DNA from 4 places in the Cellvibrio japonicus Ueda107 genome. Region 4 is predicted to be linked to each of the others. Evidence: predicted binding sites of a transcription regulator. Region 4 holds the regulator's gene; each other region holds the start of a gene.

Region 1 (7,437 bases), 1.0 Mb from region 4:
TTGTTATACACAGGGTGACTGGGAGTCTAATGCAGGCGCAAGTTGCTGGATCAGCGAGTTGATATGGCGCGAGTTTTATCAGCATGTTGTTGTCGATTTTCCCCAGGTTTGTAAACATCGCGCTATGCAGGTCCATACAGAGGCTTTTCCCTGGAAGAAGGATAAAAAGCAATTTTCTCGCTGGTGTCAGGGCAATACGGGTATTCCTTTGGTCGATGCTGCCATGCGTCAACTGGTAATGACCGGTTGGATGCACAATCGCTTGCGAATGGTAGTTGCCATGTTTTTAACAAAGAATCTGCAAATCGATTGGCGCCTTGGTGAACGCTTTTTTATGGAGCACTTAATTGATGGCGATTTTGCGGCCAACAATGGTGGCTGGCAGTGGAGTGCATCAACCGGAACCGATGCGGCTCCCTATTTCAGGGTTTTTAATCCTATTAGCCAATCAGAGCGGTTTGATCCACAGGGTGATTTTATTCGTAGCTGGATTCCGGAGTTGGCTGATGTACCACTCAAATATATTCACAATCCAAGTGCAGATAAGTCTTTTTCCAGTCTCCAATATCCGGCACCGATGGTGGATCTGGCAGAGAGCCGTAAATCTACCATCGCATTATTTTCACAATTACCTTCCCTGGCTTAAAGTTGATGTGTACTGTGTTTGGGTATGTGCAGCTGGTGTATGCTTATTCATGCACCGTGTAATGCAGAACTTTGGCAGCTTCTTCTCTGTCATCGCTTTGATGTGGTTGCTGCTTTTACCTTTGCACAGGTTTCTGTATCTAACATTATCGAGGTATTTGAGGTTATTGCATGGATAAAAACATTCTGAAGCTGATGGGCAACTTGGTGATGGCTGCCATGTTGTTGATGGGAGCCTATGCGACGGCTGAGGATAATTACATTGTCGCTGGCAGTGCTTATAACCTGGCTAATGGCGAGCTGGTGTATCGTGAGCTTTACACCAATATTGATGAAAACCGCCAGGTTCGTGTCCACTATCTGACACCTGGCGGTGACAGGTTCGCCAGTAAGACGCTGACTTATAACGGGGCTTTATTCCAGCCGGAGTTTGATTTCACGGATATTCGTGATAACGAGCAGATCTCGGCCAAGTTTGATGGTCCCCGATTGATACTGAACTATCGTAAGGGCAAGGTGAATAACAGTAAGACCCTGTTTGATAATGCCCGTGTTGTGATAGATGCCGGCTTTGATGCCTATATCCAATTGAACTGGGATCAGCTGGTTGCGGGTAAGCGTCTGCGTTTTGACCTTGCGTATCCTATCCGTATGACAACTATCGCTCTTGAGGTTCGTGTGGTTAAAGGTACGGATTCTCCCGCGTACGATAAGGATTATGGCAAGGACTGGATTTATTTCCGTATTGCTCCTGCGCGTGCTTTTGCATCACTGTTTGCCGACCCGATTTACATCGCCTACGATCCCAATGGCCGTTATTTGATGCGCTACCATGGCCGCTCCAACCTGGATGATTATGATGGTAATCCGTGGGATGTCCGTATTGAGTATGAATATGCGCAATAGTCATTGATGCAAAATAAAACGGAGGCAATTGCCTCCGTTTTATTTTCAGGGGAAGAGTGGTTTTTATTCTGCTGTAGCAATCGGTGCGTCTGTATAACTGCACCAATCACTCCAGCTTCCTGGATAGAGGGTGGCGGGAATACCAGCAAGCTCAAGGGAGAATAAATTAACGCAAGCAGTTACGCCGGAGCCACAGTAGACCACAATCTCCTTTGATGTATTGGCGGTTTGCCAACGAGCTTGTTGTTGCTCGACAGGTTTGCAAAAGCCTTTATCATCGGTGACCTCCTGCCATGGAAAATTCAAGGCTCCCGGGATATGGCCAGCAACCGGATCGATAGGCTCTTCTTCGCCTCGATAGCGCTTGGGTTCACGAGAGTCGATCAATAGATATTGATCGCCATTAGCAATAATGTCGGTACGCTCACGTATGGCTGCCGTGATTGAGGCTATTTTTAAATTGCCAGCCCTGGGATTGGGCTCTCTCCTGTCCAGGGCTCCACCCATGGCTACCCAGGCTTCAAATCCACCATCGAGCAATGCAACATCGTGCAATCCTATTTGTTTTAATAACCACCAGGCGCGAGCTGCATAGGCAAAACGCGCATCATCGTAAAGTAGTATGCTGGATTGTGGTGTAACCCCTGCACGGTTCAGTGTGTGAACCAGTGTTTGCCATTGGGGAAGAGGATGGCGACCGCCATGGGCTTGAACCGGTGATGAAAGATCTTCATTCAAATGCAGGTAGAAAGCGCCGGGAATATGCCCTTGGCGATAAGCCTGGCGCCCCCAATCGGGATCGTTCAGGCGGAAGCGGCAATCGAAAATAATCGCACCTTTGTTGATGTGTTGTTTCAGCTCACTGGCGGTTATCAAGCGGTTCATGATGGCGGGTCTTATAAATACTATCGCCGCATATTCGCACTATTTATTAGGCTTGTGAATATAAAAAATGTACGTTTTGTGCGTTTTTTGTTGTTTTTCGCAATGGGCTTGTTTTGTTAAAACAGGCGGCTTAAGAGAAAGGGAATGGCTGTTTCGACACGCAAAATCCGCTGCCCCAGGGTGATGGGCGTAAAGCCGTTGCGGACGAGCATATCCACTTCGTAAGGGATAAATCCACCTTCAGGTCCAACCGCTAATGTGACGGGTTTATTCAATTCGCGTGGACAGGGTGCTTCTGTGTAGGGGTGGGCAACCAGTGCCCGTGAATGTCCAATCAGGTCGGGTAAATGATCTTCAACAAAGGGTTTAAAACGTTTGATCAGGTGGACTTCCGGGAGTTGGGTATCGCATCCCTGTTCGAGGCCGAGAATAAGCTGTTCGTGTATGGCATCGTCTTGCAGGAAGGGGGTTTGCCAATAACTTTTTTCCACGCGATAGGAATTAATAAGGTAGAGCTGCTTCACACCCAGCGTGGCAATGGTTTGAAAAATACGCTTGAGCATTTTAGGGCGCGGTAGCCCCAGCATCAGTGTCAGGGGGAGCGCTGGTGGCGATACCAGCTCCAGGTTGTTTAGCTCAACCAGAATCTCCTGATCGGTTAGTTGCAGTATTTGTGCTTGTCCTATGGGGCCATTGAGGATGCCGGCCTTGAGGCTATCGCCCACCTTGGCGCCGTGGATACGGGTGATATGGGAGTAGCGACGGACATCCCGGATGCGCGCTCGCCAGAGGTTGCCATGACTGGACTCCAGGTCTTGTTCTGTGAGAAGCACCAGATTCATGGGAGTTGCACCGCGAGTGTTTTGCCGGCCAATCAGGCTATTGAGAGATGGTGCCCCGGAGACGATTTGAACGTCCGACCTGCCGCTTAGGAGGCGGCTGCTCTATCCAACTGAGCTACCGGAGCAGGAAAAAAAGAGACGGCATTGTAGGTAGTTTTGCGTGAGAATCCAAGGCGTTAGCGCAGATTGTGTTGCCCTGTTGGCAATGGGGCTGTCAACAGGGCATGGATTAGCAGCAGAAAGTGGATCAGGCTTTAGCGAGGGTATGGGAGTGGCTCTGCTGGGTTTGCTCGCCATTGGCCGTGTAGAGGCTCGGTGCGGGTGCCTTGCCGCGCAGCAGGTTGAGCAGGTGATCCAGTGTCTGGCGTGAGCGGGCAATAAGTTTTCCATTGATTTCATTGAGTGCTTTGCACTCGGCAACATCTTCCATTAATTGTTTCCAGCCGTCGCGCAGCGACAGGGTGAGGCTATTGCGCTGCAGAAACAGATCCCAGCCATCGGCATTTTCTGGCAGTCCCAATGTGCGCAGGAGTTGCTGGCGAATCTGGGCGTGTTGGTTGAGCTGGTCAACCAATACCGTTTTTTGTTCGAGGATTTGGCTCAGTTGATCGTGGTTGCGGCTGGGAAGTAAATCGCGCTCCTGCAGAAGCAGGGTTTTGAGCTGATGGACAGCGTCGGTATCCTGCGCCAGCATCTGGCGCAATTGGTTAGCATCAAGAGACATAGCAACCTCTGCGTTTTGTGTATGGGGTTTTATTCCACAGGCAATGACTGGGGGGCAGTACCTGAGGGTGCGTTAGCCCCTGTTAATTCAATAAATCTTCCTGGTTGAGCATGTTTTCGGCTATGCGTTCAGGATTGATTTCGAATCGGCCTTCGGCAATGGCGCGACGAATTTCTGCAACTCGCTCCAGGTTGGCATCGGGCAGGCTGTTGATTTTGGCCTGCAGGCGGCCAGCGCTTTGCGCCTCCTGGCTCAAGACAACCTGGTCGCCGATATCCGTGCGGGCAGCTGCCTTTTCCGGCGTGGTGGATTTGCCCTCAGTAGTCGGGGCAGAGACTTTGCCACGGGTTGTTTTGGAACCCAGGGCGCCTATGCTGTTGTTGGTATCAAAGTTCATGTGTTTCCCCAGTGTATTTCAGTTGCTATGTCTTGCTGTTGCGGCCAGGCCGTTCCAGGAAGCCTTGATATTGGCTTGTCCGAGACGGATTTTAGGGCGCTTACTTCTGCTATCGGCCGCTTTAGCAAATACTTTAGCAACTTATTTACAAAATCCTGTTGCGCGATTGGCCTGTTAACGTGCACTGACTTTTCCTGAAGCAACAACCGTGCCTGTTACTACGCGATCGGATTGGTTGTTTCTTACCCGTATCTTTTGTCCGAGGCGCCCATCCGCCAGGGCCGTGCCGCTGGCACTGACGTTAATACCGCCGACGGAAGACTCCAGGTCGACGGTTTCACCGCGATATATGACCTTGGGGGCATCCAGGGATGCGCTCAGAAACGGGCTTCCCAAACCGATGTTGCGTTTGACCTCCAGACCAATAATTTCTTTTGTTTCAAGAAGATAGCTTTGGCGCAGCAGGCTGATGTTGATAGTTTCCCATTGAATGTCACTTGCTGAGATTTGCTCGCCGCGAGCCAGGTCGCGCATGGCGACAGGAATAGAGCGGAATACAGAAACCTGCGCAGGGATATGTAAAGTCCAGCCACCTTGGGTCTGGCATTTCACCTGTACGCTGATATTTCCTCCAGTGCCCGAGCTGTCGCGCGGGGTAAATTCAACTGGATCGTTACAGCGGTTCAGGCGCAAGCGCCTATCCAGGTTGCCGACACTCACCTCCAGACTTCCTAAATGCTGGTAATAGGATGTCAAAAAATTGGCTGTATCCTGTTTGAGTTCTGCCAATGGGTAGAAGTGATGATTTACCACTGAGGCCTGGGTTTTATCGGGGCTAGAGCATAAAAACACCAAACTGATGAAGAGTGCGGCAAATAGCTGCCGCTGCCGGCCAATACTGGCCTTGGCGGCAAAGAAAGTTTTATAAAAACTAGGAAGTTCCATATTTTGTCCTATTCTCTCTAGGTAAGAATTGGCGTCACTGAACTTCTCCGGTGGTATATCAGAGAGCTGTCGCCAGCAGCGGTATATCGCTAAAGATTGACGCTTTAAGGCCGCTAAGCGGTGATAGTGGTAAAAAAGCAAAGACTATGCCGGTATCCCGGTTTCTGGTTGGGGCCTCTTCCCACCCTATCAATGAGGTAGCTACATGGCTGGCGTAATGGATAGTGTCAATCAGCGCACCCAGCTGGTTGGTCAAAATCGTCTCGAGCTGCTCCTGTTCCGTTTGGGGGGACAGCAGCTTTATGGCATTAACGTCTTCAAGGTCAAAGAAGTCCTGCAATGTCCGCAATTGAATGCTATTCCCGGTCGTAGTTCCGTTGTGCGCGGTGTAGCGCACATTCGCGGTGGAACCTTGCCAATCATGGATATGAATCTGGCGATTGGTAAGCGGGCGCTACCAGATATAGAAAGTTGTTTTGTCATCATCACTGAATACAACCGTACCGCCCAGGGGTTTCTGGTTCGTTCGGTCGAGCGAATTGTGAATATGAACTGGGGAGATATACACCCGCCACCCAAGGGGGCAGGTAAGGAGCACTACCTTACCGCTGTGACCCAGGTCGATGGCCAGTTAGTAGAAATTATTGATGTTGAGAAAATCCTGGCTGAAGTATCGCCAATCCGCGAAGAGGTCAGTGCAGGCGTCATCCAGGATGGCATTGCCGAGCGCGCGGTACAGCGGCATGTCCTTATCGTTGATGACTCAACCATTGCGCGCAAGCAGATCCAGCGTGTCGTTGAGGGTATGGGGATTCGCACAACCCTGAAAAAGGATGGTGCCGAAGCGCTGGCGTACCTTAAAAGCTTGTTGAAGGAAGGTAAGGACCCCTACGGTGAATTGATTATGATCATCTGCGATATTGAAATGCCGGAGATGGATGGTTATACCTTTACTGCCGAAGTGCGCAATAATCCTGAGCTTAAAAACCTGCATATTATTTTGCACACCTCCCTGAGTGGGGTGTTTAATGAGGCGATGGTGCGCAAGGTTGGCGCGGATGATTTCCTTGCCAAGTTCCACCCGGATGAGCTGGCCCGTCGTGTCAATGATCGTGTATTGGCAATGACCGGTGAGAGCCTCTTGCCTGCGGTTCAACCAGGCGCCTGATCAACCTGTATAGGTCGCGATACCGGGAGCGGATGCTCCCGGTGTTCAGGTGGTAATCCTGATTTTGGATTTTTATGATTAACAAATCCCCCCCCTTTGGTCAGCCTAACCCTCGCGATCGTATTGATCCGGGAGAGTTTGACCAGTTTCGCCAGTTTCTTGAGGACGCTTGCGGTATATCGCTGGGCGACAACAAGCAATACCTGGTGACTAACCGTATTCGTCGCATCCTGGAGGAAAACAATCTGCATTCGTTTGGCGAGCTGGTTAAAGTGCTTAAACAGGGCTTTAACCGTAAGTTGCGTGAGCAAGTCATTGATTGCATGACAACCAACGAAACCTTCTGGTTTCGCGACATCTACCCCTATGAATACCTGCGTAACACTCTTTTGCCGCAATTGATGGTTCCCAACAACCGCATGTTTGGCCCAATCCGTATCTGGTCTGCCGCCTGCTCCTCGGGACAAGAGCCTTATTCCATCAGTATGATGGTGGAGGAATACAAGCGATTGCAGATGGGTAATTTGTCCCGTCCGGTGCAGGTGATTGCTACGGATTTATCCTCTACCGTGTTAGAGCAGGCGCGCAAGGGGGAATATGACCGCCTTTCTGTGATTCGCGGTCTGACAGAGGACCGCCTGGATCGCTATTTTGACAAGTTGTCTGATAATACCTGGCGTGTTAAGTCTGCCATCAAGGAACGCATTGAATTTAGGCCAATGAATTTGATGGACTCTTATGCTGTGCTGGGTAAATTCGATATTGTGTTTTGTCGCAATGTACTGATTTATTTCAACGCGGAACTCAAACGTCAGATTTTGCAAAAAATCCATGCGTCCCTCCGTCCGGGAGGCATTCTCTTCCTGGGTTCTTCAGAAGGATTGGCCGGTGTAGCTGATCTGTTTGAAATGGTTCGCTGCGAGCC
Region 2 (7,437 bases), 1.1 Mb from region 4:
ATGACCCCATAAAAAAAGAAGCAGCCTTGGCTGCTTCGCGAAATCGGGCTAGTCGCTGCGTCAGGCATTGGCGACCATGGCGTACAGTTCGCTTTCTTTCGGGGTTACCGGTGCGGCATGCAATAAATCCATTAGCTGTGCAGCCTGTTCCTCATCCAATGCATCCAATTCCATACCAAAACCACCGTCATTGGTATGGATAACAATCGCATCATAGCGATAACGATGCAATTTATGCGAATTGCGATAAGCCAGAATCTCAATGCCCAGTTGCTGCAAGGGTTTAATGCCGACCAAATCTGATTCAACAAACAAGCCGTAACGATTGCCATTTTTAATACGGCCAATGGCTACGGGAAGTTGATATTTATAGATAAGTATTTTGATATCGGCCGGATAACGCTCGCTGCATCTGTGTTCCATAATGATTTTCCTAGCAAAGTTGAGTGAATTGTTTAACCCGTCACACCTGGTTAACCAGGCGATGATAGGTTGCTAATTGTTGGCGGATCCGAGTCGCCAACCCTGGATCAACTTGATCCCAATCAAACGTCCACACCCAATTTTTATCCGTTGTCCCCGGCATGTTCATCCTGTGCCGTCCATCCAGCTCCATAAAATCTTGCATGGGAATAATAGCCATGCGACCAACCGATGATAATGCCAGGTTTATTAATAACCAGGGCATTGCATCGCTTGAGTGAAAACAATAACTGCGCAATTGTTGTCGCGAAAAATCGTTTAACGACGCATACCAACCCAGACTGGTATCGTTGTCATGCGTTCCGCTGTAAATCACATCCGCCAGGGAATGATTGTGCGGCAGATGGGGATTGGCAGGGTTGCCATCAAAGGCAAACTGCAGTACCAGCATGCCCGGCAGGGCAAATTGCTTGCGCAATGCTTCAACCTCGTCGGTAATAACGCCCAGGTTCTCAGCTACCAGAGGCAGATCCGGGTATGCTGCAAAGCAGGCGTTAAGCAAGGCTTCTCCCGGTGCCTTGATCCACTCTCCCTGGCGAGCGTCCTGGGTATCGCCTGGAATCGACCAATAGGCTTCAAAACCACGAAAATGATCAATCCGGATCAGGTCAAATAATTCTAGTTGAGTTTTCAGGCGCGCGAGCCACCAGCGAAAATTATCGGCGCGCATTACGTCCCAATCATAATGGGGGTTGCCCCAATGTTGGCCTGTTTCCGAAAAATAATCCGGTGGAACACCTGCAACACTCATGGGTTGCCCTGCTTCATCCAGCAGGAAACTGCCCTGCTCCGCCCAGACATCCGCACTGTCGTGTGCAACAAAAATAGGAATATCTCCGAACAGGTAAATGGATTTTTTCTGCGCATAATTGCGCAATGACTGCCATTGCTGAAAGAAAGCAAATTGCTCAAAACAGACCTGGGCAACCTCTGGCGCCAGCTCCTGGCGGGCGGCAGACAACGCCTGTTGATCGTGCTGACGTAACCCTTCCGGCCAGGTGGTCCAGCTTTGTTGCTGGAAATGGTTGCGCAAGGCACAGAACAGGCTGACATCATCGAGCCAATAAGCCTGGGCTGCGCAAAAAGCATGATAGGTTTGTGCGACGCTAGCACCGTATTCCGTCTGAATAAACGCAAAAAAACTGGCGCCAGCTTGTTGACGGGCTATAGCCAGGTTAGTGCGATCAGGAGAAAAGAGATGAACAGATTCTGCTGGAATCCAGCCCTGCTCTATCAACCAGTCAAAACTGATTAAATCCGGGTTACCTGCGTGGGCAGAAATCGATTGATAAGGCGACAAATCCTGATGTGTGGGACCAGTAGGTAGCATCTGCCATACACTTAAACCTGCTTCGGCCATAAAGTCGATAAAACGATAAGCTTCTTTTCCCAGGGTGCCAAAGGCAGTGGTTCCTTCCAGGTAACGGGATTCACTGCATGGCAGGGATGTTGGATGCAGGAGCACTCCGGCGCGACGTTGTGAAAAAAAACTGACCTGAGCCTGGGTGCTCGACATGAAAAAATTCCCCGAAGGAAAAGCAAGTTGATGAACTGTCCTGCCTGCAGTTAATCAGGCATGCCCATGGCGCATAACACCGCCGCTGGCAGGGTCACCACCGCCAACACTGATAACCTGCGCAAGATAAGCCGGCACCGGCTCTTCAATAAGTGCATATAAGTTACTCAAATGGCGACGATAGAGATATTCAAAATCACTCACACTTTGTGCCGGATTGTAATCGCCAAACCACCAAAACCAGTCAGATCCCTCGCACAGGGCTAATTGTTTTTCAATTTGCGCGAGCCGCTCGGCGGTAAAGGTTTTGGTTTTAAGTGCATTGTCTACATGGGATTTGGCCTCACAGAGCATATCCCAGCCACGGTTTTTGTCACGATCGCCAATCCAGGTTGAAAAGGTGCCATAAACCCAACTGCCCGCGACCAGATGTGGCATCTCGGTTGGGATTGGCTGTTGTTGATCCAACACTTCGGCATAGGTTGCCATTGCCAACTGTGGATGATCAGACAGGGAGCGATAGAGTGTCGATAAAAAGTGATAGGCGTTTTCCGGAAAATATTCCCAGGCGTTTTCACCATCCATGATGACGGAAATCACCGTATTGGCGGGGTCGTTGGCGCTATTGGCAATGTTGACCATGTGATTGATCAAATCGCCCACCGCATCGTCGGAATGCCAATTGGAATATTTGAACCCGATAAGGTCAGAAAGACCATCATCGCGAAAAAAGGTTTTTAAGGGCACCTGTGCAAATTCATAGGCGCGATGCAGGGAAATATGCTGCTCTTGCAGGCGCTGTGCTACAGCCTGGTTTTGTTCATGGCGCAGGGTGTTATGCAATACGGAATCACCGGTGGCGGCCCATTCAAATTTGGCCTCATGCAAGAGCGCCAGGGTCGCGTCACTCAGGGCGCCCTCCGATGCCCAACAGCCACGTGGGCGCACGCCAAAGTAATGCTCGAAGCTCCTGATACCTTCATTGAGATGCCATTTGGCACGGTTGCGACCATCCGGGTAGTGGATGGCATTGGGCAAGGTAACATCCGGCATTGCCTCTTTGGCGCTGTTGATATCGATCAACAAAGGCACAATGGGATGTGCGTAGGGGCTCATGCAAAGTTCTACCTGGCCATTTTCAGCCAGTTTGCGATAGCGCGGCACAACAGAGGCAACCAACTCGCCAATAACTGTCATCAACAAACGGCGGTCATCCATGTTGAAACCGCGCGCTTTGTCTTGCAGGCGCGTAATGCGCGAGTCGGTACGGCGCACGATTTCGGCGGTCCAGGACAAGTGATACCAGACACAAAGATCAACCAGGTATTGCTCGCTGAGGTAGCGACACAAATGGGGCTGATGGGAAAAACTGCTGGCAATATCCGCGAGTTCCCGATAATCCGGGAAACGCTCAATCAAGCGTTCGCGGTTTGCACGCAGGAGCTTTTCCACCAAGCCTGCAAATGCAGTAGAACCTGGCGGCGGCAAGGCGATGTCGGTTAAGGATGCCAGGACGGCATCCTTGATGTTGGTGTGCGATGAAAGATGTGACTGGATTTGCTCGGCATAGTCGTCTAGCTGTTCCAGCAGGATAGGTGCGAAATTCACGACTGCCTTGGCTTTGGGCTGGAGCTCAATGTGTGCAGCCATGTCCACATAATCCTTGATGGCGTGAAGATAGGTCCATGGGAAATAGTATTCACCGGTAATAATGTCGCGATAATCCGGCTGGTGCATGTGCCATAAGAAAACAACTTTGGTTTTGCCGGCATTAACCATAAATATCATCCTGTCCCAACATATCTGGAGTGACCAGTACTACCCCTTTGGGCGATACATGAAAACGTTTCTTGTCTTCCTCAAGGTTGTAACCGATTACGGTTCCCTCGGGGATTTTGCAATAGCGATCAATAAGGGCGCGGCGGATTTTACAATTGCGATGGATTTCCACATTGGGGAACACAACTGAATCGGAAATTTCACAGTAGGAGTGCACCCGCACGCGAGGGAATAACAGCGAATGCCGCACTGTCGACCCCGATACAATACAACCCCCGGCAATCAGGGAATCTATCGCAATACCGCGACGGTTATCCTGGTCGAAGACAAACTTGGCCGGAGGGACTTGTTCCTGGTGCGTCCAGATTGGCCAAGCTTCGTCATACAAATCCAGCTCCGGGTTTACTCCCGCCAGCTCCAGGTTGGACTCCCACAGGGAGTCTACTGTCCCCACATCACGCCAATAGGCATCGCCACCGGAAACCGGATCGCGGAATGGGAAGGCCATCACGCGATTGTTTTTAATCATGGACGGAATAATATCTTTACCAAAGTCGTGTGATGAATTGGGATTATCGCGATCTTTCATAAGTTGTTGGTACAGCACTTTGGTACTGAAAACGTAGATCCCCATAGAGGCCAGTGCCTTGTCAGGTTTGCCCGGCATGGGTTCGGGATTGGCGGGTTTCTCGGTAAATTTAACAATGCGGTGGTCTTTATCCATGTCCATTACGCCGAAGGCATGGGCAATGTCCAGGGGTACTTCAATACAGCCTACGGTGATATCCGCTCCCCTTTCAACGTGGGCAGCAATCATGGTGCCGTAGTCCATTTTATAAATATGATCACCGGCAAGAATTAATACATATTCGGGATTGTGGCGGCGAATGATATCCAGGTTTTGCACCACTGCGTCTGCCGTGCCGGCATACCAGGATTCGTCCAGGCGCTGTTGCGCAGGCAACAATTCCACGAACTCACCCATCTCGCCACCCAGGAACCCCCACCCGCGTTGTATATGGCGATCGAGTGAGTGGGATTTGTATTGCGTAAGCACACTAATACGACGAATTCCCGAGTTGACGCAATTGGATAGCGGGAAATCGATGATGCGAAATTTACCACCAAAATGCACAGCAGGCTTGGCACGCCAATCAGTTAATTGGTGGAGGCGTGAGCCCCTGCCTCCTGCCAAAATAACCGCCAGGGTTTCACGGGTAAGACGACTGACAAAACGGCCCGAAGTATGTGGTGTACTCATTAAAAGCGATTCCTTAAGCGTTATCTTTTGTGGATAGGATTCTGTCGTCCCGGGTTACCCCAGTGTAGGAGCAATATCAATGCCAAAGCTTGATCGAGCTCAAAACACGGATTGAATAACAAAATCTGAAAGGCATGCGGTGAGACACAATGCGGTAACATACCCTCACCGGAACAATCCAATTGTAGACACAAGTTTGGCACTGAACCTGCAAATCCCTGGACGTGTTTAAAAAATTTTGAAAACCTGGATGCAACAAAAATGAAGGACAATAGCTAAGCTAGTAAATCCCATGGGTATTACGTTTGTGTGTCGGTGATACCTGTCGATGTTGTATGCCAATCCTGGCACGCGTTATTAATTAGGAAGGATGGAATGTCGAATCCCAAGCAAGAACAACACTTAAGTCAAGATTTGCTACGTATTATTACTGCAACACACCACGATCCCTTTGAGGTTTTGGGTAGACACTCCCTCCCCGTTCCAACTGCAACCGCCGACACCCTGGTTCGGGTTTACCTGCCAGGCGCACGTTCAGCCGAGCTGGTAATTAACAGACAAAACAGACAAATTGCCCCATTGAACCGCCTTCCGGGAACTGATTTCTTTGAGTGGTACGGTTTGGGGCAGCAGCTTCCCGTCCACTATCAAATTGAATGGTACGACCGCCACAACCAACACCGGGTTCATTATGATCCCTACGCCTTTGCACCACAATTGGGCGAACTGGATATGCACCTGTTCGCTGAAGGTCAACATTGGAACATTTACAATCTTTTGGGTGCACACCCTCGCCAGGTGGATGGCATCAATGGGGTGCTTTTTGCCACCTGGGCCCCCAATGCCGAGCGAATCAGCGTCGTTGGCAATTTCAACGATTGGGATGGCCGTCACCATCCCATGCGTGTGCGCGGTAGCAGCGGTTTGTGGGAATTATTTATCCCGGGTGTTCAGCCGGGCGACCTGTATAAGTTTGAAATCCGCAACCGCCAGACAGGTGCGGTATTCCTGAAGTCAGACCCCTATGGCCAGTCCTTCGAACATCGTCCCAGTACCAGCTCCATCATTACAGCCGATTCAGCATTTGCCTGGCAGGACGCGGACTGGATGGAACATCGTGCCCACTGGGATTGGCAGGCCTCTCCCCTCTCTATATATGAGGTGCATTTGGGGTCCTGGCGCCGCGGTTGGGCCGGTGAGTTTTTAAGTTATCGCGAGCTGGCCCACCAGCTGGCGGATTATGTGAAATACATGGGCTTTACCCATGTTGAAATACTGCCGGTCAGCGAGCATCCGCTGGACGATTCCTGGGGATACCAGACCACGGGCTACTATGCGCCTACCAGTCGCTTTGGTTCACCCGATGACTTCCGTTATTTCGTAGATCACCTGCACCAGCAGGGTATCGGCATTATCCTCGATTGGGTGCCCGCCCACTTTCCCAAAGACGCCCATGCCCTGGCGCGCTTTGATGGTTCAGCACTTTATGAGCATGAAGACCCACGCTTGGGCGAGCACAGGGACTGGGGCACCTTGATCTACAACTATGGCCGCAGTGAGGTGCGTAACTTCCTGCTGGCCAATGCCCTGTTTTGGTTAAAGGAATATCACATTGATGGCCTGCGGGTAGATGCGGTCGCATCCATGCTGCACCTGGATTATTCCCGCCAACCGGGCGAGTGGATTCCCAATATCCACGGCGGTAATGAAAACCTGGAGGCCATGACCTTCCTGCAACAACTAAACGCGATCTGCCATGGCCAGCATTCCGGTGCCCTGGTGATCGCCGAAGAATCCACCGCCTGGCCACAAGTCACCCGTCCTACCTGGGTTGGCGGCCTGGGTTTCTCGATGAAATGGAATATGGGCTGGATGCACGACACCCTGGAGTATATGAGTAGGGAGCCAGTCCACCGCCAGTATCACCATAACCAATTAACCTTCGGCATGATGTACGCCTTTACCGAGAACTTCCAACTGCCGTTTTCCCACGATGAAGTGGTGCATGGCAAAGGCAGCATGATTAACAAAATGCCGGGAGACGATTGGCAGAAGTTTGCCAACTTGCGCCTGCTCTATACCTACTTGTATACCTATCCCGGCAGCAAACTACTGTTTATGGGGGGCGAATTTGCCCAATGGAGCGAATGGGCCCATGGGCGCTCACTCGATTGGCACCTGCTCGATTACGGCCCACACCAGGGTGTGCAATCGGCGGTGAAGGACCTCAACCATTTGTACCGGCAGGTTCCATCGCTCTACCAACGCAATTTTCGCGGCGATGGTTTTGAATGGATTGATTGCCATGACAGTACCCAATCCATCATCAGTTATATTCGTTCCAGCGATAGCGAGTTCACCCTGGTTATCCTGAATTTTACGCCGGTGCCCCGTTACA
Region 3 (7,437 bases), 1.0 Mb from region 4:
AACACCAGACCCCACAAAGCCGGCAGCACCTGCACTTTGTTCCGGGCGTGTGGAATAGACAACCTGCTGACGGGTGTATCCGGTGGTATTGGCATTGGAAATATTGTGCCCGGCTGTGCGCAATGCATTTTGGCTAGCCTGTAAACCGGAGATGGCATTGGAGAGGATACCGGACATGGGATTACTCCATTAGTCGCTCGCGCGCCTGGCTGGCGAGCGATAACAGGGATTGTGCAGATTGCGCCAAACCGGACAGGGTACTGATCGCTTCGTTTTTCAGTAGGCGTTTGATCTTGTTAGCATATTGCGGGTCTGTTGCATAACCGGCCTCCTGCAGGGCCTCTGCATAAGCGGGGGAGTTTTTACCGACTGCCAGTGCAGGCTGGTAACGTGCATTATTTTTCATCAGGGCAACATAATCAGCAAAGCTTTCGGCATAGCTGCTGTATTTTTTGAAATTGGCGCGCTCGTATTGGGGCATACCCTGCTTATATTCGAGGGTAGCCACATTAACACTATCGCCCTGCCAGCGACTGCTTGCCTTGATATTGAATAAATTAAAACTGTTCTCACCCTGGCGAGTATGGATAACGTGCTTGCCCCATCCGGTTTCAAGCGCTACCTGCGCAACCAGTACATCAGGATTAATATCCAGGGCCTTAGCCGCCTGCTCTGCATGGGGCTTAAGCATGGCAACAAAACTTTCCTGCGAAGGACTGACCGCCAACTTGCCACCGGCCGGATGGATGCGGTTGGCATATACAGGTCCAAGGTTTGAACGATCAACACCTGTGTGGTACGCATTTAACAAACGATTTTCGCTATCGGCAGCCTCATCCTCTTCGACAACAGGCGCCAGTGTACGCAGGGCTTCGCCCCACTGCTGATACTTGACCACGTCTGCCAGTTTGCCATCGGTTATCGGTGACGATGCCAATGGCAATGCAGCCGTAACCCTGTTTTCGGTTTCCTGCCCAAGGTGTTTGCCATAGTTCAGCAGCATATTTTGGTAAAAGTAATCAGCCAGTCCCAAGCCGCGGCCATTGGTCAACTCGATAGACATTTGCTGGTCGAGCATATCGCGATGAAACTTTTCCTGCTCACTGCTAAATAAACTGCCCTCTGCAAACACCTCATTGGTCGCGCGCATGCTTTTGAGCATTTCCTGCACAAACATAGCCTCAAATTTTTTGGCTACTTCACGCAGGGCTTCCGGGCTTTGTTCACGCCCCAGGGCGCGAATAGCATTCATACCACGCTGGTCGAATACTGTGTCCTGTGCTTTGGTCATGGCGCCATTGATGTCGACAGGTAACATTTAAATCACCACCAACTCAGCTTTAAGTGCACCGGCTTGCTTTAACGCCTCCAGGATGGCCATCAGGTCACTGGGCGATGCACCTACGTTATTGACCGAGCGCACTATGTCATCCAGGCTGGCACCGGGTGCAAATTTGAACATGGGGTTAGTCTTTTCTTCCGCGGTGATATTGGTACTAGGCACGACTACGGTAGTGCCCTGCCCCAAAGGATTGGGTTGGCTTACCGTCAGGCTTTCAGCCACAGTCACCGTCAAGCTGCCATGGGTTACCGCCACCGGGGAAACGCGCACATTTTTGCCCACTACAATAGTGCCGGTGCGCGAATTGATAATAACCCTGGCGGCTTCTTCACCGGGGGTCACTTCCAGGTTTTCCAGCATGGCAATAAAATCCACACGCTGCGCCGGATTTTGTGGTGAATCCACCATCACTGACACCGCATCCAGTGGGCGGGCTGTGTCAGGTCCCAAAAATTTATTAATGGCCTGGGCCAAGCGATTTGCTGTGGTAAAGTCTGCACGGTTGAGGTTAAAAACAATCGGTTGCCCTGCGGTAAAGTTGGTTTCGACCATGCGCTCCACTAAAGCCCCACCGGGAATACGACCTGCACTGGGCACATTCACGGTAATCCTGGAGCCATCGGCACCGGTTGCGCTTAAGCCGCCAACCACCAGGTTTCCCTGGGCCACAGCGTAGACTTTCCCATCAAGGCCTTTTAACGGTGTCATTAACAAGCTACCACCGCGCAAACTTTTGGCGTTACTAATCGATGAAACAGTAATATCAAGTGTCTGGCCCGGTTTGGCAAACGCCGGCAATTCTGCCTGCACCATAACAGCGGCAACGTTTTTCATTTGCATACGCGCGCCTTCAGGCACAGTAATACCGAATTGTTTGAGCATGCTGTTGAAAGACTGCACGGTAAAAGGAGACTGTGTGGTTTGGTCCCCAGTGCCGTCCAGGCCAACAACCAGACCGTAACCAACCAATTGGTTAGCGCGCACACCGGCCACACTAGCGATATCTTTAATGCGTTCCGCCTGTGCTGCCACACTTATTGCAAAGAGGGCAATCGCTGTTATCCAATAAAGACTACGCATAGAAAACCTCACTACAACACCAAGCATCGACATGACAAGCTCCGATTACAGTGGCCACAAATCACTGTTAAAAAAGCGCGATAACCAACCCATCTTTTGTGCATTGGCCAGTTCACCGGTACCACTGTAGGAAATTTTGGCATTCGCCAGGCGGGTAGACACAATCGTGTTATCAGGTGCTATATCTTCCGGGCGCACAATACCGCTGATACGAATAAATTCATCACCACGATTCAGGGTGATCCACTTTTCTCCACGCACAATCAGATTGCCATTGGGTAATATCTCGGCAACAGTCACCGTGATATTGCCTTGCAAACTGTTGCTCTGATCCGCATCGGCACTGCCATCAAAGGTCCTATCCTGTGTCAGGGTAGTGGTTAGCTCACGATCTTTAATAGTCGGATTTGCTCCCAGCAACGGGCCGGCATTGAAATTCACACCACTTTTTTTACCGGTGGTTACACCGGATGATTTCCTGGAGACAGTTCGCTCACTCAAGGTAACGGTAATAACATCACCCACAAAATGTGCCTTGCGATCATTAAACAGGCTGACACCATAGACATCCTGGTAAAGCGAGCCCTCTGTGCGCTGCGGAACTGACATATTGGATGCAATGGTAGGCGCATATGCCGGATCATCCGCAATGGGTTTGCGATTGCCACCACAGCCGATCAACAGCGAGACTGCAGATACCATCAGTAACCATTTACACATTGCAGGAATGTTCATAATCAGTCACTCACCTAGAGGTTCTGGGTAATGTATTGCAACATCTGGTCTGCGGTGGAAACAACCTTGGAATTCATTTCATAGGCACGCTGGGTGGTAATCATATTCACCATCTCTTCCACGATATCCACATTGGAGCTTTCCAACATACCCTGCTTCAAGCTGCCCATACCGTTCTCACCGGGTATACCCTGTACCGGGTTACCACTGGCGGGAGTCTCCAGAAATAAATTTCCACCGATAGCCTGTAAACCGGATGGATTAATAAAATCCGTCAGGGTGATATCACCCAATTGTTGAGGGTCAGCAACACCGGGAGCAAACGCATTAACCGTACCATTACTACCGATGGTGATTTTATTCACTCCCTCGGGAACAATAATGGCAGGCTCCAGCAAATAGCCATCGGCATTAACAACCTGCCCTTCACCGTTAAGCTGTAACTGGCCGTTGCGCGTGTAGGCGATGGTGCCATCGGGTAGCAGTACTTGCAGGAAACCGCGGCCATCAATAGCAACATCCAGCGCTTGTTCAGTAACCTGGATATTGCCTTCGGTAAATTCTTTCTGGGTTGCCACCACACGGACACCCGTACCCAATTGCAAACCGGAAGGCAGTTGGGTTTCCTGGGTTTCCTGCGCGCCCGGTTGGCGTTGATTCTGATATAACAAATCTTCAAAAATGGCGCGATCGCGTTTAAAGCCCACAGTTGCCACGTTAGCAAGGTTGTTGGAAATCGTCGCCAGTTGGCGATCCTGGGCGGCCAAACCGGTCTTACTGACATAAAGCGCTGAGTGCATGATTTTCTCCTCAGGTTGGCAAACAACCTTGCTGGACTATCGACTTAAGACATTTGCAACAATTGTGTAGAGGCAGCGCTATTTTCCTCAGCGGCCTTCATCACTTTCACTTGCATTTCATATTGGCGTGCAAGGCTCATAATTTGGGTAAATTCAGTAACGGCATTCACATTGCTGGCCTCAAGCATGCCAGCGCGCAGGGTGACATCGACGGCGGGCTGGGCATTCAATCCATCACGCTGGCGAAATAAGCCGTCATCCCCCTTCTCAAGGTTTTTAACATCGGGGTTAACCAATTTGATACGCGCCACTTCCACCATAGCTTCAGGCCCCTGCCCCAAGCCCACCATGGAAATGGTGCCATCAGCCCCCACCGCCACACGTTCGTTTTCAGGGATATTGATAGGACCTGCCGCGCCCATGACCGGCAGGCCATTGGCAGTGCGCAACATACCTGCGGCATCAATCGTCATATTCCCGGCGCGGGTATAGGCTTCGGTACCATCCGGCGCCTGGATGGCGATAAATCCGGTCCCCTGGATGGCAACATCCAATTCATTACCGGTCGTTATCATGGGGCCGGCGGTGAAATCGGATGACGGAGACTCGGTTAAGGCATAGGCACGGGTGGGCTGGCCATCGCCGTAATACACGCCCATACTGCGCGATTGCTCAAAATCCGCACGGAAACCTGTGGTATTCAGGTTGGCCAGATTATTGGCGCGATTGGTCTGGGCCAGCATGTTGTGCTTGGCACCAGTCATGGCGATAAATAAGGCTCTGTCCACTGCGCTTGCTCCGCATAGCGTTAATTTTCTGGCATTCGAGTTGCCGCTGGGAGGGATTTTGCAAGAGGGGTGCCAAGTCGGATTAATACGGGCTTTGATTATAAAAAATGCGCTAATTACATGATTGGCAAAACATTTTCCCAACCACGGCGATAGCTAAAACAGACAGGTGACAGAAAAAATAAAAAGCAGCGGCAAATCACTGCCGCTGCTTGCCGCTGAGGTGGATCAACGCGGAAATTAACGCAGGTTGATAATGGTCTGGGTCGTGGCGTTAGCCGTTTCGATGGTTTTGGCGTTTGCCTGATAGTTGCGCTGGGCAATAATCAGGTTAACCAATTGCTCGGACAGGTCTACGTTGGATTCCTCTACCGCACCCGCCGTGATATTCCCCAATTGTGCAGAACCTGGCGCACCAATCACAGCTTCACCGGACTCAAAGGTTTGCGTCCACATGGTATCGCCTGTTGGCTTGAGGTTATCAACACTGGCAAAGTTCGCCAGGGCTACCTGCCCTAATATTTGTGCCTCACCATTGGTAAAACGCGCAAACACAATACCGGTAGTGCTGATATCCAGGCCGGCCAGACGTCCGGTCGCATAACCATTCTGATCCAGGGATTCCACCGCAAAGACACTACCAAACTGGGTGCTGCCGGCCAAATCAACTTCAAAGTTAGAGCTGGTTGGTGGCTCTACAACAGGAACACCACCCCCTTGCAGCACATTCAATGGCCCCAGTGCTCCCACTGGCTGCCCGTCAGTTCCCAAAGGTGTCCAGTTGGAAATCAACATGGTATCGGTTGCGAAGGGATTCAATGAACCATCCGGATAAAAGTGCACATTGAATGATGCCATGGTTGGCTGGGTATTTTGTGGCGATGGCAGTGATGGATTGGGATCACCCACATTCTGGCCATCGATTTGCACATACATAACCCAGTGGTTAGGTGAGGTGCTGGGATCGGCAGGATCATAAGCCTGCTTTACAAAAAACTGACGCATTACATGCGGGTTACCCAGGCTGTCATAAACTGTTGTTGACGTGGCATGGTTATAGGTTTTTTGATCATTGGGATCAAATGCATTAATCGGTACCGGTGTGAAAAAATTCGGTACGTTGATAGAACCGTACAAGCTGCCACCATACACAGGTACAGTAGGTTGGCTACTGTTAATGGAGTAGCCCTCTTGAAGGGTTACGGTTACCACACCGCCAATTTTTACTTTTTCGGTGGCGTTATTAACAGTTTGGGCGGGACCTTGTGCTCCCTGTACTTGGGCAACACCGCCGCCGACATCAAAAGAAAAGTCCAGGTCGCGTCCGGTTGCCGAGGTAATCTGCAAATTACCTGCATCATCCAGCTGGGCACTGATACCAAACAATGTCGAGGTACTGAGTGCATTAATCTCATCGCGCAGCGCGGTCATATCCGGCGTGCCGGTAGATGTCAGGTTAACACCATTCAACCGGAAACTGCCGTTATTGCTGAAGCTGCTGCCTATCAGGGTTGCAGTGGTATTAGCGGTAGCACTCACACCAGCCAGGGCATTTAATTCCGATGCGGTTTTATCTGCAGAAGAACCATACTCACTGATGTAGGTAACATCCGTACCACCCGGGTTGCGGATAACCAGGGTATGGGACCCGTAATTATTGGTAACCTCCGGCACCCCAGCCTGGAACGCCGTGGGATGTGCAACACCGACACTGGTAGCTGCACCATTCAATGCCGTAGTTAAGGGGTTGGCATCAGAAGCCGGGTTGACTTCAACAGCAATAATCGACGCAACACCTGTTGCCAGGTCGCGGAAACGCAACTCGCCCGTTGTTGCATCGGCATAGGCCTCCACGTTGACAGGAGACGGCGAATCAAAGTTTGCAGAGTTAATCAGGTTAGCCAACGCCGAGGTAGAAGCAGCAGAACCTGAGTTAAGCTGTATGGTTGACGACGTCGTTGCCAAGGTCACCGGATCGGTGCGATACAGGGTAAAGGTCGTGGTATTGCTGGGAGAGAAGGTGATACTTCCGCTAGGAGCCAAAGAAACTGCACCCACATTCAATGTTGATGTTGTTGCGGTTTTCGCCCCCTGCTGGGCTTCGTTGACACCCGAACCATTGGAACTGAAACGCTGGCCGGTTGTTTCCAGCACACTTTCGTTGGCATTCAGGTTGAATGAAGCATCCACAGCGGTTGTCTGGCGAGGGGCCTGGGAGCTGACATCAACACGCAAATCACTTAACACACCGCTGATATTGCCATTTGCATCGGCAACAAAACCTTGCAGCAAGGCGCCGGTACCATTAACGATATAGCCATTTTTATCAAGGCCGAAGGTACCGGCACGGGTGAATAAACGCTCACCGTTTTTTTCTACCACGAAAAAGCCTTCACCATTAATCGACAAATCCAGTTCGTTCTGGGTGAATTTAAGGTTGCCCTGGGTAAACTGCTGGCGAATATTTTGAATGGTCACACCGCTACCGGGCGTATTGGCCCCTCCCCCCAACAGGGTGCTGGTGTATACATCACCGAATTCAGCACGCGAACTTTTAAAACCGATTGTGCTGGCGTTGGCAATATTATTACCCGTCACTTGCAAGTCGGTGTTGGCAGCGCGAATTCCGCTTAAAGCTGTATTAAAGGACATAGTACACCTCGACCTGTAAAAGGTTTTTTATCGACACTAG
Region 4 (7,437 bases):
GATTTGCGCCGCAGTATTGATCGCGGCGTGGACATCCACAGCGCTAAAGTGGGTGACTTAATGAATCCCAATCCCAAAATACTGCGCGACAGCACCCTGGCAGCAGAAGCATTAAAGTTGATGGAAGAATCAAAAATTAACGTATTGCTGGTCAGCAATGCAGAAAATCACCTGATTGGCATCGTAAAAATTAACGATATCCTGCGCGCAGGTATCATCTAGCCGGCAAATCGATTTGAGTAAACTATGAGCACCAATTTACACAACCGCCTGAGTGCTATACGCCTGCTGCTGCTCGATGTGGACGGGGTACTTACCGACGGTCGCCTCTACTTCAATAACCAGGGCGATGAATTCAAAAGTTTTAATACCCTTGATGGACAGGGGATCAAAGCCCTGCAACGCAGCGGTGTCAGGGTTGGCATTATCACCGGGCGTACCAGTGAACTGGTTGCACGCCGTGCGCGCGACCTTGGAATTGGTATTTTGGTCCAGGGACGGGAAGACAAATGGGATGCATTGCAAGAAATACTCCTTGAGCACCCTTACCCCCTGGAGCAGATAGCCTTTATGGGTGATGACTGGCCTGACCTGACGGTAATGACGCGTGTCGGCCTCGCGCTGTGCGTTGCCAATGCCCATGCTGCCGTCGCCGAACGCGCCCATTGGCAAAGTGAAGAGCGGGGCGGTGAAGGGGCTGTGCGCGCTGCATGCGATCTGCTAATGCAAGCGCAGGGCAGCTACCAGGCCGCACTCGCCCAATACCTGCCAACACCCGGAGCGCAGTAATCGTGAAGCCTGCCGAACAACGCTTGCGCGAGTTACTGACCACGCCCTGGACACTGGTCATTGCCCTGGTTGTCAGTTTCAGTATTGTCAGCCTGTTTCACGGTAGCGGTAAAAAAACAGGGCTAGCAGATACGGAAAAAACCTTTCCCTACACCTTTATTACCAGCGTTGAAACACGCGAATACAACGCCCAGGGCTTGTTGCAATATCAATTGAACACGCCCCTGGTTACCCATTTCCAGGTCAATCCGGATGCGCCGGGCGAACAGGATTACACCCTGTTTGATACCCCCAGATTACGCTTCCAGGATAACCCTGATGAAGCGCCCTGGCACTTATCTGCCCATCTGGGACGCAGCAGCCTGAATGGCAAATTGCTCTTCCTGAGCCAGGATGTATTGATCCAGCAGGAGACAGCCAGCCAGGGGTTAATCCAGATAGAAACCACTGAGCTGCTGGTAAAACCCGCAGAGCAATACGCCGAAACCGACAAAGCTGTTAAGATGCGCAGCGCCAAAGGCCAGGTGGACGCCGTGGGTATGACAGCGCTTATGCGCGACAGCCGCGTCCAATTGCAATCCGATGTCAGAGCCATTTATGAACCGCGTTAAACTCCCTTTCCTCGCATTTCTGGCCAGCAGCCTGTTACTCACCCTGGCAACCCCGGCATTGGCCTTACCGGAAGATCGCAACCAGGTGATCCGCGGCACAGCTGACACCCTGGTCGTTGATCAGAAAATCGGTGAGTCAACCTACAGCGGTTCAGTGCGCATCGAACAGGGCTCATTGGTAATTACGGCGGATATCATCAAGGTGCGCACCCGCCCCGACGGTTCGCCGGATAAGATCGTTGCCACTGGCTCTCCTGCGCGCTTCCAACAGCAACCCAGCCTGGACCAAAAGGTGATTGTTGCAACCGCTAAAAGCATCACCTATACCCCGGACAATGAGCATTTACTGCTGGTTGAGGAGGCCGCCATTGAGCAAGATGGCCAGGTCATGAAAGCGCCGCATATCAATTACGACCTCATCAATGAAGTCATGAAAGCCAAGCAAATTGATGGCGCTCGTGTCGATATCTATATTCCGCCCAAAACCGAAGCCAAGCACTGACCCCATGCCCAGATTGCACGCCCAGAACCTTGCCAAGAGCTATAAAAAACGCACTGTCGTTGTCGATGTGTCCATGACCGTCGATAGCGGTACCATTGTCGGTTTACTCGGCCCTAACGGTGCGGGTAAAACAACCTGTTTTTACATGATTGCGGGTCTGGTACCGGCAGATAAAGGACGCGTACTGATTGACGATCTGGATATCACTCCTTTGCCGATTCACGGGCGCGCACGTGCCGGCATTGGCTACCTGCCACAAGAGGCATCGATTTTTCGCAAGCTGTCTGTCGCCGATAACATCATGGCTATCCTTGAAACCCGCAAGGATCTCGACCGCAAGCAGCGTCTGGAAAAACTCGAATCCCTCTTGGGTGAATTCCATATCACCCACATTCGCAACAGCCTGGGTATGTCCCTATCCGGAGGCGAGCGTCGCCGCGTGGAAATCGCCCGCGCCCTGGCGACCGACCCACAATTCATCTTGCTGGATGAACCCTTTGCCGGTGTAGACCCGATCTCCGTAAGCGACATTAAGGAAATTGTTCGCCACCTCAAGGATCGCGGAATTGGCGTATTAATTACTGACCATAATGTGCGTGAAACCCTGGATATCTGTGAAACTGCTTATATCGTGAGTGAAGGTCACATTATTGCCTCCGGCCAGCCGGAGACAGTGCTTGCACACCCCAGGGTACGAGAGGTTTATCTGGGTGAGCATTTCCGTATCTAACCACCACCCAGGGTGCTACAACCGGAAACATAGCGATTTCTGCGACCGCAACAACTTGACAATTCTTAATTTTTAATCATTAGGCACAAAGATTGCTAAGGCTTATTGATTGGGAATCAAAGCCTGTCTAAACTCCACTAAAAGAAGGTTGGCGTTTTATCTATCCATACCTGCGTACATCCGGTGTCTACCCAGGACACCACCCCGGTTTCACCCTGAACAGGTTTTGTTGCCCCCATAATGAAGCAATCACTCCAATTAAAGCTCGGTCAGCAACTCACCATGACCCCGCAGTTGCAACAGGCCATTCGCCTATTGCAGCTTTCCACGCTGGACTTGCAACAGGAAATCCAGGAAGCACTGGACTCCAACCCCATGCTGGAATTGGAGGAAAACTACGAGGGTGGCAATGAAACCAACTACGACACTGGCGAACCGGATACCAGTGATTACGAGCGAACCCTTGAGGTCGCCGCAGATCCAGCAGCAAACACCACAGACCAGCTGAGCGACAATTACACTTCCAGTACCAGCACTGACAGTTATTCCAGCAGCGAATCAAATGATTACGCCAGTAGCAATGGAGAAGGCTTTGAAGCCGCGGCAGAATCGGACTTTGACGCCGACAGTTTTGGCGATAGCGCCGGGGACTGGTCAGACTCCATCCCTGCTGATTTACCGGTAGATACCAGTTGGGACGATGTTTACCAGGCCTCCTCCAGCAGCAGCTCCAGTAACTACGATAACGAAGACAACGATTTTGAGAGCCGTCGCGCCACAACCGATTCGATTTATGACCACCTCACCTGGCAACTGAACCTGACCCCCATGTCTGACCGCGATCGCCTGGTTGCCATGGCAATTATCGACGCAGTAGAGCCCAGTGGTATGCTCTCTATCAGCATCCACGAGATCTATGATGGACTGGCAGCAGAGCTTGAAGAGCTTGAAGAAGATGAAGTGGTCGCCGTACAACACCGTCTGCAGCAATTTGATCCCTGCGGTGTATGCAGCCAAAACCTGTCCGAATGCCTGTTGGTACAACTCCAGCAATTTGATCCACAAACCCCTTTTCTGGAGCCCGCCAAACTGATTGTTAAGCAATACCTGCCACTCCTGGGTAGCCGCGATTATCGCCAATTGATGCGTCGCACCAAGCTCAAGGAGGCAGAACTCAGCCAGGCGGTAACACTTATCCAGGGGCTCAACCCGCGTCCGGGTGACATTATTGCCAGCGGCGATACTGAATATGTAGTGCCTGATGTCTTTGTGGAAAAACGTGACAGTCGCTGGATTGTGGAGCTCAATCCCGACATAGCGCCACGTTTGCGCATCAATTCAGACTACGCCTCTATGGTGCGTCGCGCTGACTCCAGCAGCGACAACACCTTCCTCAAGGATAATTTGCAGGAAGCCCGCTGGTTTCTCAAAAGCTTACAGAGCCGCAACGAAACCCTGCTCAAGGTAGCCAGCTGTATTGTGGAAAAACAGCGCGGCTTTCTCGAGTATGGCCCCGAAGCCATGAAACCCCTGGTATTGCACGATATTGCAGAAATTGTCGGCATGCACGAATCGACTATTTCACGGGTAACTACGCAAAAATACATGCATACCCCCCAGGGGATTTTTGAACTCAAGTACTTTTTTTCGAGTCATGTCAGTACAGACAGTGGCGGCGAGTGTTCATCGACAGCCATACGCGCCATCATCAAAAAGCTGGTGAGCGCAGAGAATCCGAAAAAACCCCTGAGCGACAGCAAGATTACCGAATTGCTGGCAGAACAGGGTATCCAGGTTGCCAGGCGCACTATCGCCAAGTACCGTGAATCGCTCAATATTCCGCCATCCAATGAACGCAAAAGCCTGTAAATCCAGGCCCAATACCCAGGACAGATGGCGAACGCCGGGACGCACCAACAGGTTGTTATCAGTTGCAACTGCTGAATCAACTGTCATTTTTTACCAGTCCGCGTGAAACGAGAGGATGTACTTATGCAAATAACTATCAGTGGCCACCATCTGGAAGTTACTGAATCGCTCAGGGATTACGTCAATAACAAATTGGAAAGACTCAGTCATCACCATGATCGTATAACCAATACCCATGTCATCCTCTCGGTGGATAAACTGATTCAAAAGGCAGAAGCCACAGTTCATGTCAGCGGCAAAGACTTGTTTGCTGATGCGACCCATGAAGACTTATACGCAGCTATTGATGCACTGGCTGACAAACTGGATCGGCAGTTGATCAAGCATAAAGAAAAGTTGCGCAGCCACCGTTAAGCCACACCAACCCAATCAGCCTCGGAGCACCTGAGCCGGGGCTTAACGACAAGAGAAGATACGACGACAGTAACCCTATGGAAATTCAAGCGTTAATCAGCCCCAAACGCACGCTTTGCCGCGTTGAGGGGGGCAGCAAGAAACGAGCCCTGGAACTGTTGGCCAACACCATCGCCCAGGATGTCACCCATATTGATGCGGAAGACTTATTTCGCCGCCTTATCGCACGTGAGCGCCTGGGCTCAACCGGCATAGGTTATGGCATTGCCATTCCCCACTGCCGGGTGGAAAACTGTCAGGGAACCGTTGGTGCCCTGATCACGTTGACCGAGCCAGTCGACTTTGACGCAATAGATTCACAGCCCGTCGATATCCTGTTTGCCATGCTGGTGCCCGAAGAGGCCCATGACGAACATTTGCAGACCCTGTCATCCCTGGTTAATGCGCTCAACAAAGCGGAATACCGCGATAAATTGCGCGCAGCCGCCAGCGACCAGGATCTGTATGAAGCCGCAATCAGCTAAGCGAGTCCAACATGCACCTAGTGATTGTCAGCGGTCTATCCGGATCGGGAAAAACGACAGCGCTCCATGTCCTTGAGGATGTGGGGTTCAACTGCATCGATAACCTGCCTGTTAGCCTGCTACCCGCACTGGTTGCACAGATTGAAATCCACAAGGATCAGGCGCAAAAGTTTGCCATAGGCATTGATGTGCGTAATGCCTGGCAGGATTTGAGTCTCTTTCCCAAGATGGTATCCACCTTGAAAGAGGCCCATCTGCCCTTTCACACAATCTACCTGGACTCCCATCCTTCCGTTCTCATCCAGCGCTTTAGTGAAACCCGTCGTAAACACCCGTTAAGCGACAAGAGCACCAGCCTTGAAGAAGCTATAGCGCTGGAGCAAAACCTGCTCGAACCCATCCGCGATGCGGCCGACCAAACAATTGATACCAGCCACCTCAACCTGCATGAATTGCGCGATCTGGTTAAGGATCGGGTGGTGGGGCGAACCGAAGCCACCATGGCAATCCTGTTTGAATCCTTTGGGTTTAAACACGGCACCCCGGTTAATGCCGACCTGGTCTTCGATGCCCGCTGCCTGCCCAATCCCCATTGGAAGCCACACCTCCGCCCCCAGACCGGGTTGGATGCTGACGTTGTTGAGTTTCTCGAAGAGCAGGTCACAGTCCAGGAGATGTATGCTGATATAGAGCACTATTTAACGCGCTGGCTACCCCGCTACCAGGCTAATAATCGCAGCTATATCACAATTGCCATCGGCTGCACCGGAGGCCAACATCGCTCCGTATACTTGAGTGAACGTTTAAAAAAACACTTTGACCAGTACTACCAGGATGTCCAGGTGCGCCACCGCGATATTCATAAACACCAGAAGCACCATAACCATGCTCCAGCAAACTCTTGAGATCATTAACAAACGCGGCCTCCACGCCCGTGCCGCCGCCAAACTTGCCAGCCTCGCCAGCAAGTTCAAGGCACAGGTGCAGGTACGTGTTGGTGAAGGCAATTGGGTCGATGCTAAAAGCGTTATGTCTCTGATGCTGCTTGCAGCCGGTCAGGGCACACAGCTGCAAGTCAGTGCCGATGGCGCTGATGCACAACACGCGCTCGATGAAATCAGTACGCTTGTGACCGACTATTTTGGCGAAGGGGAATAACACGGGTTGTTATTAACGGCGCTTTTGCCTACTCTGTGCGCCCACTTTTTCACAGCCAGCACTGCTATGGTTTACGACTACGACGACGTCAATCCCGATGATTACATCCGCAGCAAATCGCAGGTCAAGCGCGATATGCATGCATTGCAAGCCCTGGGCGAAAGCCTGATCCATATGAATGAAAAGCAACTGGCGCAGATTCCCCTCAGTGAACAAATGCTGGATGCCATCTACATTGCGCGCAAAATGCCCCCTAAAGAGGCCCGCCGCCGTCAAATCCAGTACATAGGCAGATTGATGCGCGAAGGTAATCACGAAGAAATCCAGGCAGCGGTTGAAAAAATCCAGAACCGCAATGACCAGTACATCCACCGCCAACATCAAATAGAGCGCTACCGCGACCTGTTGATTGAAGGCGACAAACAGGTCTTCCAGACCCTGGTAACCTCCTGCCCCGGTATTGATGTGCAGCACCTGCGCCAATTAATTCGCGCCGCCCAGAAAGAGCGCGAGGAAAACAAACCGGCAGCCAGCGCACGCAAGTTATTTGGGTTTATCCGCGAGCAATTGGAAGCCCAGGACTAGGTGCCTGGCCTTCCCCGCTATCGCGCAATAAATCGGCGCCTCCCCCTGCTGTCGCTCCAGGCGCTATATCTTCCGGCCTCATCAGCAAGCTATTGGGCGCTTTCTTTTTCACGCTGTCACGCAAACTCTCTTCACTCTCAAACAGGCGATCAAAGCGCATTTTGGGATTATCCCAACTGCCTCGGATGCTGTAGCTGATGCTGGTGACCTGATCAACCTGCCGCTTAAATAATTTGCTCACCACATAGATGCCCG

Evidence for each region. The regulator sigma-54, encoded in region 4, starts transcription at its own class of promoters, with help from an activator protein. The targets are predictions, from matches to a motif close to TGGCACANNNNTTGCNNT.
Region 1: a site for sigma-54 is predicted at 5,479-5,496, ahead of flgA (flagellar basal body P-ring formation chaperone FlgA). Genes of this name have one in related genera too.
Region 2: a site for sigma-54 is predicted at 5,107-5,124, ahead of glgC (glucose-1-phosphate adenylyltransferase). Genes of this name have one in related genera too.
Region 3: a site for sigma-54 is predicted at 4,803-4,820, ahead of flgF (flagellar basal-body rod protein FlgF). Genes of this name have one in related genera too.

Annotation. Positions count from the first base shown of each region.
Region 1 covers NC_010995.1:2,254,452-2,261,888, reverse strand. Annotated here, with positions in the region: gene phrB (deoxyribodipyrimidine photo-lyase) at 1-646, shown strand, start outside; gene CJA_RS09465 (hypothetical protein) at 817-1,551, shown strand; gene CJA_RS09460 (sulfurtransferase) at 1,615-2,436, opposite strand; gene CJA_RS09455 (16S rRNA (uracil(1498)-N(3))-methyltransferase) at 2,553-3,278, opposite strand; tRNA gene CJA_RS09450 (tRNA-Arg) at 3,327-3,403, opposite strand; gene CJA_RS09445 (flagella synthesis protein FlgN) at 3,526-4,002, opposite strand; gene flgM (flagellar biosynthesis anti-sigma factor FlgM) at 4,085-4,399, opposite strand; gene flgA (flagellar basal body P-ring formation chaperone FlgA) at 4,574-5,344, opposite strand; gene CJA_RS09425 (chemotaxis protein CheV) at 5,550-6,512, shown strand; gene CJA_RS09420 (CheR family methyltransferase) at 6,587-7,437, shown strand, end outside.
Region 2 covers NC_010995.1:2,187,738-2,195,174, forward strand. Annotated here, with positions in the region: gene CJA_RS09165 (hypothetical protein) at 61-423, opposite strand; gene malQ (4-alpha-glucanotransferase) at 464-1,999, opposite strand; gene CJA_RS09175 (glycoside hydrolase family 57 protein) at 2,054-3,778, opposite strand; gene glgC (glucose-1-phosphate adenylyltransferase) at 3,771-5,039, opposite strand; gene glgB (1,4-alpha-glucan branching protein GlgB) at 5,415-7,437, shown strand, end outside.
Region 3 covers NC_010995.1:2,245,097-2,252,533, forward strand. Annotated here, with positions in the region: gene flgK (flagellar hook-associated protein FlgK) at 1-177, opposite strand, end outside; gene flgJ (flagellar assembly peptidoglycan hydrolase FlgJ) at 182-1,318, opposite strand; gene CJA_RS09380 (flagellar basal body P-ring protein FlgI) at 1,319-2,422, opposite strand; gene flgH (flagellar basal body L-ring protein FlgH) at 2,468-3,157, opposite strand; gene flgG (flagellar basal-body rod protein FlgG) at 3,172-3,957, opposite strand; gene flgF (flagellar basal-body rod protein FlgF) at 4,002-4,745, opposite strand; gene CJA_RS09400 (flagellar hook-basal body complex protein) at 4,986-7,397, opposite strand; gene CJA_RS09405 (flagellar hook assembly protein FlgD) at 7,434-7,437, opposite strand, start outside.
Region 4 covers NC_010995.1:3,288,084-3,295,520, forward strand. Annotated here, with positions in the region: gene CJA_RS13520 (KpsF/GutQ family sugar-phosphate isomerase) at 1-222, shown strand, start outside; gene CJA_RS13525 (KdsC family phosphatase) at 247-789, shown strand; gene lptC (LPS export ABC transporter periplasmic protein LptC) at 792-1,400, shown strand; gene lptA (lipopolysaccharide transport periplasmic protein LptA) at 1,387-1,902, shown strand; gene lptB (LPS export ABC transporter ATP-binding protein) at 1,907-2,632, shown strand; gene CJA_RS13545 (RNA polymerase factor sigma-54) at 2,873-4,501, shown strand; gene hpf (ribosome hibernation-promoting factor, HPF/YfiA family) at 4,625-4,915, shown strand; gene ptsN (PTS IIA-like nitrogen regulatory protein PtsN) at 4,993-5,439, shown strand; gene rapZ (RNase adapter RapZ) at 5,451-6,344, shown strand; gene CJA_RS13565 (HPr family phosphocarrier protein) at 6,325-6,597, shown strand; gene yjgA (ribosome biogenesis factor YjgA) at 6,664-7,182, shown strand; gene CJA_RS13575 (YhdP family phospholipid transporter) at 7,151-7,437, opposite strand, start outside.